One region of the Scytonema sp. HK-05 genome, then DNA from elsewhere that is predicted to be linked to it. Evidence: riboswitches for the same ligand, from Rfam matches in the RefSeq annotation. Region 1 holds a riboswitch; the other holds the start of a gene.
The links. Region 1 has a riboswitch for cyclic di-AMP ahead of AACT52_RS40130 (glycosyltransferase). Riboswitches for the same ligand answer to the same signal wherever they lie in the genome.
Positions count from the first base shown of each region.

Region 2: it holds a riboswitch for cyclic di-AMP, as region 1 does, so the genes downstream of both, ntrB (nitrate ABC transporter permease) here and AACT52_RS40130 (glycosyltransferase) in region 1, are expected to answer to the same signal.

Region 1 covers NZ_CAWMYC010000172.1:16,975-21,877, forward strand. Annotated here, with positions in the region: gene AACT52_RS40125 (hypothetical protein) at 472-693, opposite strand; gene AACT52_RS40130 (glycosyltransferase) at 905-2,182, opposite strand; gene AACT52_RS40135 (hypothetical protein) at 2,199-2,375, shown strand; cyclic di-AMP (ydaO/yuaA leader) riboswitch at 2,342-2,554, opposite strand; gene AACT52_RS40140 (GlsB/YeaQ/YmgE family stress response membrane protein) at 3,521-3,790, shown strand; gene AACT52_RS40145 (hypothetical protein) at 4,197-4,436, opposite strand; gene AACT52_RS40150 (hypothetical protein) at 4,500-4,667, shown strand; gene AACT52_RS40155 (Na+/H+ antiporter) at 4,651-4,903, opposite strand, start outside.
Region 2 covers NZ_CAWMYC010000091.1:21,322-26,224, forward strand. Annotated here, with positions in the region: gene AACT52_RS11760 (ABC transporter substrate-binding protein) at 1-1,149, opposite strand, end outside; gene ntrB (nitrate ABC transporter permease) at 1,580-2,431, opposite strand; cyclic di-AMP (ydaO/yuaA leader) riboswitch at 2,529-2,719, opposite strand; gene AACT52_RS11770 (sensor histidine kinase) at 2,987-4,180, shown strand; gene rnc (ribonuclease III) at 4,526-4,903, opposite strand, start outside.

The DNA of each region.
Region 1 (4,903 bases):
TGGGAATTGGAGATGTGATGAGCGATAAGTTTCCAGATTGATTAATCCTGGTTAAAGTTAAGTTACATAGATGCTATGAAGATTAAAGACTGTTGATCGTCTTTCTCTGGTTAGGTTTATCAAGTTATTTCTCATTTGAGATACTTCGGGCTAATATATCTTGTGTCTGAAGGCTTAGGAAATTTGTAAATTTTTGTAAATTGCAACCATATAAATAGAAGGGGCAAAGCCCAGTAGACTTTCCCCTCTATCTTGACTATGCTGCTAAGACAGCAGCTAGTCATATTGTTTCAACAAATGTTAGATGCTCCTCTTACAACGGGTTTCAAGTAAATAAACCACGGGGTAGGGGCTGTTCTGTGCCGTGCCCCTACGAAAATCTGTGGTTCAATTAACTGAACATAGCTGTAAATCCTTTAAAAGAAAGAATTGGAGAATCTCATTTGTTCTCAACGCTCTATTAAATAAGTCTCAAGCTAGCAGTACCATCCCGCTTTCTGCTGGTTCTGCTAGCACCCATTCAGAATACACATCCTCAATAAATCTGCTTTGATTATCAATTAAGTGACTGTTGCTGGCTCGTACTTTTAGGGTGGTTACATAGACTCCATGCAGTATTTGATGTCCATAACCGATCACTTGACCTATCTGTCCAGTGATTTGATGCCGTACGTAATCTCCGATATTCAGCATATTCATAACTCCCTGATGTAAGAGATTCATTGGCTTGTTTTTTGCTGTTTGTGCGCGTTTCTGTCACTCGGCATAGCCATTAGACAGAATTGCTCTTTTTACTAGTGCTGGATTTTGAGTGCTAAGTCCGGAGCATTTTCCAACCAGCACTTGGTATGAGTACAAGGTTGTTCTTGCCCCTACACACACAACACTGTTAAAGCTGTAGAAATTAAGCTGCAACTTGAGCTTTGCTCTCTATTGAGGGCATGGTTTGAGCCAGTAGATGTGTGTAGATCTGAGTCAATCGGGATGCCACACTATGCCAACTGAAAGCGATTTCTACACGTTGGCGACCAGCCTCACCTAATTGATCTCGCCAAGTTGGATTGATCACAATGCGGTCAATAGCATCGGCAAAAGCGGCTTCATCTTTAGGGGGAACAAGTAACCCAGTCACTTCAGGTACGACTGTAAACTGTAACCCCCCAACATCACTAGCCACGACTGGAGTCCGACTTGCCATTGCTTCAATCGCAACTAAACCAAAAGGTTCGTAGTGACTTGGTACAACACACACATCTGCGGCTGCATAGTACAAGGGGAGAACAGAATCATCAAGGCGACCTGGAAAGGTTGTGCAATCTTCCAATCCGAGTTCAGCCACGATCCCGGCGATGCGATCGCGCTCGTTCCCATCGCTGTGACCTGGACGATAGCCACCTCCAATAACGAGTTGTAGGTTATCTGAACAGCGCAAACTCGACTTTGCAATAGCTCGCACGAGTGTCTCAATTCCCTTGCGCCGATCAAAACGACCGACGTAGAGAACCATCTTGGCATCAGGTGCAATTCCTAATTCCTGCCGTGCTGCAGACCTTTGAATTGACCCAAACTTATCGACATCAGTCCCACAAGGAATGACTTCTATTTGCCCTTGGGTGGAAACGAGTCTTCGCATATGTTCCTGTTCTTGAGGACTTGTTGCAACGACTCGATCCACAGTTTCCAGACAGGCTTTTTCAACGGCTAGTCGCTTGCTACCAATTGCTGGGATATCAGAAATAGCACTGTACTTGACTACTCCCAAAGAGTGGTAAGTATGCAACTGAATCAACGGTTGCTGCTTTTTCAGTTCCATACCCACCCAAGAGGACAACCAGTAGTTGGTATGAATCAGAGGGTAGTGATATCCTTGCTGCTGCTGGAATGCTTTGAACTCTGCGATGAATTCAGGCATATGGTCGAATAAGTCATATCGCCCTATAAACGCCGCAGGTCCAGCCTTCAAGCGGATAGTCCGACATAATGGTCCATGTTGCACAATGGCAGCTTGCTCACGACTACTTCGGCGAGTGAACATATCCACCTGCCAACCTTGCTGGGCAAGCGCACAACCTACTTGACGCACATAGACATTTTGTCCCCCAGCCTCTTCCTGTCCAATTTCTGCAGCCGGGTCTCCATCAACAGAAATCAGAGCGATGCGATGTTTTTTGGTCGGTAACATAGTTGAACTTCACCATATGGCAATATTCCTGCCTCAGCTACCAAAAGAGAAGGTACTAGAACCCTTTTCTCATGGTCGAGGGCAGGTACAACGAAGCGCACAGATACCAGCCAAGGACACTGACGAGAACAAGGCATTACTCGTAAGAATGCTGCTCGTTCAGTCTCCTCCCAATGCCGACGAAGTTAGCTGACGGGCTAGGACTGAGAGATGTCCTTCTGTGGGAGAGAAAAGAAGAAAAAAAAAGACAGAAGAAAAAACTAGAGTAATTTTGTCTTTTTTCATTCTTTCATTTTTCATTCTTTCCTCTTTTGTGAGATTAGCCCCAAACTTGGTTCCTCCGCTCCAAAATTACCCCGACATAACAAAATGTTTGGGGCAATCCGTGGATTAGGCAGACTGATGTAGATTTGTTAAGAATTTAACCTGTAAGGTGATTTAAGTCAACCTTTTTTACGGGTGACTCCTACTAGCTACAAGCACAAATGCGCTCCTATATGTTCCATTGCAAGTCATGCAAACACTTAACAACATTATTTGGCTATGCTCGTCTGCTGAAAAATTAGGGTTATATTGCGTTTCTACCATAAACGTTATCATGATTATACATTTATAAGAGAAAAAAATCTACCATTAAACATAAATTTATCAAAACATATATTTTTTTAGCAATTAAAATATATAGAAATATCAATTTGTAGCAAGGCATTCCTTTTGAGCAATTAAAATATATAGAAATATCAATTTGTAGCGAGGCATTCCTTTTGAGCAATTAAAATATATAGAAATATCAATTTGTAGCAAGACATTTCGTTAAAATAGTATTGAAATAACATAAATAACATGAAATGACGTAACATGGAATTTAAATAACATGAGATAACAGAGTAGTTAGATAGAAATCTGCTGAGATGACCATTGATTTAAAAAGATTTTTTTAGCATTAAGGTGAAATCTGTAAAGTTAATTTAGGTTAAAAAACTCATTTTTTTACGTGAAATATAGTAACATTAAAGAATCTGTAATTTTATCTGATTTCTCTTGACTCTGTGTCCTTTGTAATTTGTTAAAAAAGGACATGAATTTATTTGCTAAAAAAAGAAAAAATTGTGAGAGTCATGAAAGAGGGGTCATGTCGTTTCTTGAGTGAGTGCATTGTGTTTTTGTCTTTTGAGGCAGCTATCGTTTATTGTCTAATCTAACTTGAGCAAGAGCGCCCTTCTTTCTGTAGACAGTTATGTTAAGCCGACGGATGCGAGTAGATTAGAAACAAGATAAAAGTTGTTTTAAGTACTTTAAACGCTTTGCATCGTTCAATACCGCAATGGGAGTAAAACAATGAGCATTCTAGCTTGGGTCGTGTTGGGTTTACTTGCAGGTGCTATTGCAAAGGCGATCTATCCTGGCTACCAAGGAGGCAGCATTCTTGGCACAATGTTCCTGGGAATTGTTGGTGCTATTCTTGGAGGAACTTTGGTTAACCTTTTAGAAACCGGAAGCTTCACGTTAACTGCAGCAAGTTTTAGTATTCCCGGTTTGTTCGTTGCTGTATTGGGTGCAATGATTGCTATTTTCTTGTACTATAAGCTAGCTCGAAGAGTGTACTGACGTAAGTTGCTAGTTAAATGATTACCTCTGCATTAGCAGAGGGTTTTTATTTTTGTCAGATTTTTTTTACACTAGACTTTAGACTAATACCATGTCCGGTGGCATCGTAATTGTATAATTTCTCTAGAAGAAAAAAGCGCTCGTATATGCCAAAACGTCTAACGCTACAACCACATCTAAGTATTTAAGAATGTTTTGATTTTGGAGAGACAATATCTTCTTTTAACTCTGATAAAGAAATCGGCTCGCGATTAATCGTCAACCAGTACATAACCTCTTTTTCTGAGTCTGTTAGTCGATAGAATTGCCGCTCTAAAAATTGGCTAATATCAGCAAAAGGCAATGACCCGGCTTTTATGTATTTGACTAGTTCATAAATACTATTTCCAAATATCTCTAGACTGGCTCAAGCAACGAGTTTTAATGCTAGCGGATTCTCAGCATAATGTTGAATGACTTCTTTCCATTCATCCGGTGTCCCAGCGAAGGCAGCCTTTACTTCAAAAATTGTGCGTTCTTCTTCCTCGTTCAAACCCGTCAGTTCTAATGAGTGAACGGGTAGTGTTTCTCCTTCCAATACTGCCAACTCAACAGGCTTCTCGCAAGTGGGAAGCACTAAGCAACTGCGATGGGATGTTTCTCCCACCCGTTTGAGTAGCTCGCCATAGCCCTCAAAGCCAGAATGATACTACCCAGCGCGAGCATACGTATGGCTAACGCTCCTGGGAATCTCTCAATTATTAGAGCGATCGCTCCTTGGCGGGCAGTCCGTGCCATCGCACTGAATGTCTTGCGCCATAATGGTTATTCTTTGATCACAAAAGCTCAAAAAATTATATCTAATGATAGTAACATAATTTTTATTTTTGTGGTATAATAAAGCCCAGCCCAAGAGAGGGTGCAAGTTCGCGATTCAATCGACCTGAGCGAACAAATTCAGCATAAGTATCTGCTTCAATTGCTAGGAGTTCTGAGCGCAGCTGCTCAACTGTAAAGTCCCGCATATTGGGATACTCATCCTGTAATTTCTCGATTTCTGCTTGCAGACGCTCAAGCTCTCCTTTAATCAGCGCTTTCTGGTAGTTGTAAAACTCTGGCTCAATACCAGGACGC
Region 2 (4,903 bases), on a different contig from region 1:
AATACTTTGAGATTGCCACAGAAAGGTTGAATGATCATTTAGCTGTTTGACAAGATTAGCTGGTTTCTCAAAAAAGATTGTTGTATCCGTCGATTTCACAAGCCGTTTTTTGTCATCAAAACCGCCGTAATTGTATTCGCCGACAATCGCTGGTTTTGTTAATTTGAGTTTTGCTCCTGTAAACGACTTATTCGTGATAATTTTAGCCACTTCCTCCCGGTTTTTTGGGTCACCACAATATCGGCAAGCTTCTATCATTGCCTTGACTAAAGAGCGATAGGTTTTGGGATTTTCTTTGATGAAAGACTCCATGACGCCTAGAAGTCTGTCTGGGTGTCCTTCCCAGATTTCCCTACCCTGAGCGAAAGTAAAGCCAATTCCATCATTGCCAGTAATTGCTCGTGTATTCCAAGGTTCTGCCACCATATAACCTTGCATCGCCCCAATCCGCATATTCACTACCATCTGTGGTGGTGGGACGATAATGATGCGAAATTCTTTGTCAGGAGCAACTCCAGCAGCAGCAGATAAGTAGCGGATAAAGTATTCATAAATTGCCGAACTGAGCACCACTGCCCAAACTCGTTGCTCGGTTGGTAATTTTTCAAAGTAATTGCGAAAATCTCGCCCAAACTCTTCCAAATTACCGTTATAGTCTCGCCAAGGACGCAACCCAGACTGCCACATTGCCTTATTCATCGTCATGGCGTTACCGTGACGGTGAATTGTCATTGCTGCACACAGGGGAGCATGACGTGCGCCTTCTGCACCTGTTCTAGCATTCGTCACCGCACCACTGACGACCGGCGAAGCATCGAGGCGACCAAAAATGATGCCGTCACGAGACGTACCCCAGCTGGCTTCACGACTGAGGGTGACATTCAAACCATACTTGCGGAAAAATCCTTTCTCCCACGCTACGGCAAAGGGAGCGCAGTCATTTACGGGGACATACCCTACTGTAATGTTAGGTTTTTCTAGTGTCTTGGGGTCTACAACTGGTTCTACCGCCAACGCCGCTTGTGATATTCCTTTAGGCGCACGGTTAGCATTAATGGCACAAGAAGAAAGTCCAGTTGCAAATGCCGTTGCTCCCAGCCCTTTGATTAAGTCTCGTCGCGTCCAGTTATTTGTGTTATTGTCACTCATGAAAAAGCTCCTGCGGCGGCGAAATCACTGAACAAATTAACCAAGAAGGCGCACAAGTTACAGCGCTTTGCATCTAAATGGAGTACACCCCTCCCCAACCCTCCCCATGAATCGGGGAGGGTGCGCGACAGCGCGGGTGGGGTATCTTTGTACTTCACCAACTTGCAATCTGCTGTATTTGTTGAAGCTGTCACACATTTGATTTGTGTACCGTTCTAGCAGGTAGGCTCCTTACTAAAAAGTGAGTTTTTTATTTGAATTTAGAATCGCTTATCCCCCTCGCCGTGGGCTATTCGCTAGCTATTCAAAAAAGTCAGATTTCCCGAAATGAAACGGCACTTTGCTCTGTAACTAACCCGGATTACAGGTGGTGAGGTGTCGCGTACACTGGGTTCATGCACTCACATCTGAATTATTGAGTGTTGACAAGCTAATTTGAAGTTGCTGGGCGACGAGTGACGAAAGCTTGTATTTTACCTATAGCGTAATCAAGGAATAGCCCTGTTAAGCCAATCACCAGCACGGCTAGAAAAACCGAATTGAGGTTCAGGCGGCTCCATTCATCCCAGACGAAAAAGCCAATTCCAACACCGCCTGTGAGCATTTCTACAGCGACGATAACTAGCCAAGCAATTCCTAAACTAATCCGCAAACCTGTAAAAATGTAAGGCAAACTTGCGGGCCAGATGATTTTTGTAATTCTTCGCCAACGGGGCATTTCCAGAACTCGTGCCACATCTATATAATCTTTGGGAACACTGGAAACTCCCAACGCTGTGTTAATGATTGTGGGCCACAAAGAGGTGATGAAAATCACAAATATTGCCGATGGATCTGCCAAATTAAAGATTGCCAAGGCAATAGGAAGCCATGCTAAAGGCGATACTGGCTTGAAGATTTGAATGACGGGATTAAGAACCATCAGTGCTGTTTTGGACATCCCAATCAGAAAACCAACAGGAATCGCAACAAGAGCGCCTAGCCCAAAGCCTATTAATACCCGTCGGATACTTGCTATTAATAGCCAGCCAATACCCAAATTACCTGGTCCTCTTTGGAAAAATGGGTTGAGGATGTAATCTAAATTTGCTGCCAGCGCCTCAGGAGGGGTGGGCATCAATTCATGGTTGGCAAGGGCAATAATCCACCATATAACAATGACGCCCAAAAAACCAACCAAAGGCAGCAAGAAAGCATCCCGTACAACAATGGGTTTAGCACGTTTCCAAGCTGTTTGACCAGCAACCGCCAAAATGGCAGCTACATTCAGTTGAAATATCATTTATGACCTCAACAGACTCAAGCTCAGGTACAAGTAATCCGAGCAGTACCAGCCAAGGATACTGATGAGATCAGAACATTATACTAATGCTGTCTCTTCAGTCTCCTCTCATTGCCTACGAAGTTAGCTGACGGGCTAGGGCTGAGAGATGCCCCTCTCTTAGAAGAAGGAAGAAACAAAAAGCAAGAAAGATACAATGATTATTTGTTCTTCACTCTTGTTCTTCTATGAGATACGCCCCATACTTTGGTTCCTCCGCTCCAACTTACGCTTCGGCGATTCATTGGATTAGGCTGACTTACTCTTAATTATTATTTTCGATCAATGTAACATCGGTACACAGTACCGTCAAGCCACCTTAGGATATACTTTTTTGGACTTAAAAACAAGTATCTTATTGAGGTCATTCATCCATATTAAGATACATAAAGATTCATTAAAAATTATATATTTTTATATTGAGTCATTACATAGTTTTAAGAAGCAAATGTAACACCCCTCTATAGAAATGATAAAACATTTTTCTCTGGTTGTATTTTTATCCACCCATAAGTGATGAAAGATTTTAGTCAATTGCTGCGAGATAAAACTCAGACGATTCTAGAACAGTGGGTGGAAGCTGTTCGTCGGGATAAAAAGATTTCCAGCACCAATAATCTATCCCACACAGCTATTGAAAATCATCTTAGCCATGTCCTCTCGGCGCTGGCAAGTGTGCTTTCTCAATATCAAGATGATGAAATCCAACCCTTAGTTCAAGCGAGTTTGCATCATGGTACTCTCAGGGCTGAGCAAGGTTTCGACGCGGCAGAAATTGCCCGAGAGTATCGTCTGTTGCGTGATGTCATATTTGTTACTTTAGAGCCGGAATTAGTGCAAGCATCAGCACTAGAAGTGATGCGAGCCGTACGTTTGATTGATATAGTTTTGGATGAGGCGATCGCCTGCTGTTTCCAAACCTACACTGAACAGCGATTAGCAGAACTAGAGCAGTTGCAAAATCAGTTGAGCCTCAACAATCAAGAACTGACTCGCTTGGTACGGGCGAATCAAGACAATTTATCGATTCTGGCACACGAACTCAAAAGCCCTTTAACTTCAATTATTGGCTACTCTGATTTGTTTTTGCGCCTCCAACGCCAACAATCGAACGAGAAAGACACTATAACTCATTTAGAACACGTTGAACGTGTGCTACGCTCTGGAAGACAATTACTCCACCTGATTAACGATGCACTGGAGATTTCCCGGTGTGATGCAGGACAGATGAAACTGCAGCCAGAACCAACCAATGTGCATGAATTAATCACAAATGTCTATGAAATGTTCCAGCCTTTAGCTGATAATAAAAATTTACAAATGGGAGTTGATTGCGATCGCGCTCCTGAAAAAGTTGTAACAGACCCGTTAAGATTGCAGCAAATCGTAACAAATCTTGTTAGCAATGCGATTCGCTACACAGAGTCAGGAACTATAAAAATTAAGTGTGAAACCTTGGGCATTGACAAGTGGACTATTATAGTTTGCGACACTGGAATTGGGATTGAGCCAGAAGACCAAGCCCTAATTTTTGAACCCTACTTTCGCATTGCTTCTGGTACTAAGTCCTTCCTTCCCGATAGTACTGGCTTGGGCTTGGCAATAGTTTCACGGCTAGTGCAACTCTTGTCAGGTGAAATTAGTTTAGTCTCCGAGATGGGAGTCGGTTCTACTTTCACGGTAACTTTGCCGTTAGAAGTGGAAATGTGAAGTGGAGTACACAACCCAAATTGCTAGTTAACATCAGTTGCGCGACATGGTAGGTGTACAAAGTTTTAGCTTAATCCGACACAAGCCCCACACCTGAGCTGTAGGGCAGTGTGGGCGAGGGTCTTACACGTAAAAAATTTGCCAGCCTTGGGTTTGTTAATCTGTCGGCTTCGCACTTGGGACAAGAAAAAGTCGAGCCTTTGTTTTGTTGATTTTTCGCGGAAGACGGGTACTCGTTGTAATAAGGCTCGACTTTTTCCCAGTCGGAACCCTCCTCGTCGGTTACTCGTAGTAATAAGGCTGGCAAATTTTCCCCTAGCTTCTAGCTATGGGGTTTGCACAACACTAGAGAACCCTGACTCTAGCCAGCGCATCTTCAGCCGCGGCTTTTTCAGCATCTTTTTTACTGCGCCCCTTGCCTTGTCCATACTCTTTGTCTCCCACAAATACTTTCGCGATGAATTCCGGCGCGTGAGAAGAACCACCTGCTTGAACTGTGACATACTTGGGGGGTGTTTGGGTGATGTTGCGTTGTACCCATTCCTGAAAACGATTTTTGGAGTCTACATTTGAGCGAAACTGCACAATACTTTCAGGTACAGAATCAAACAGCGGTTCGACAACAGCACGAACTGCTTCGATATTATAATTGTTGTCTAGGTAGTAAGCGGCAATGACTGCTTCAAAGGTGCTGCTGAGCAAATTGGGATTTTGGAAACCTCC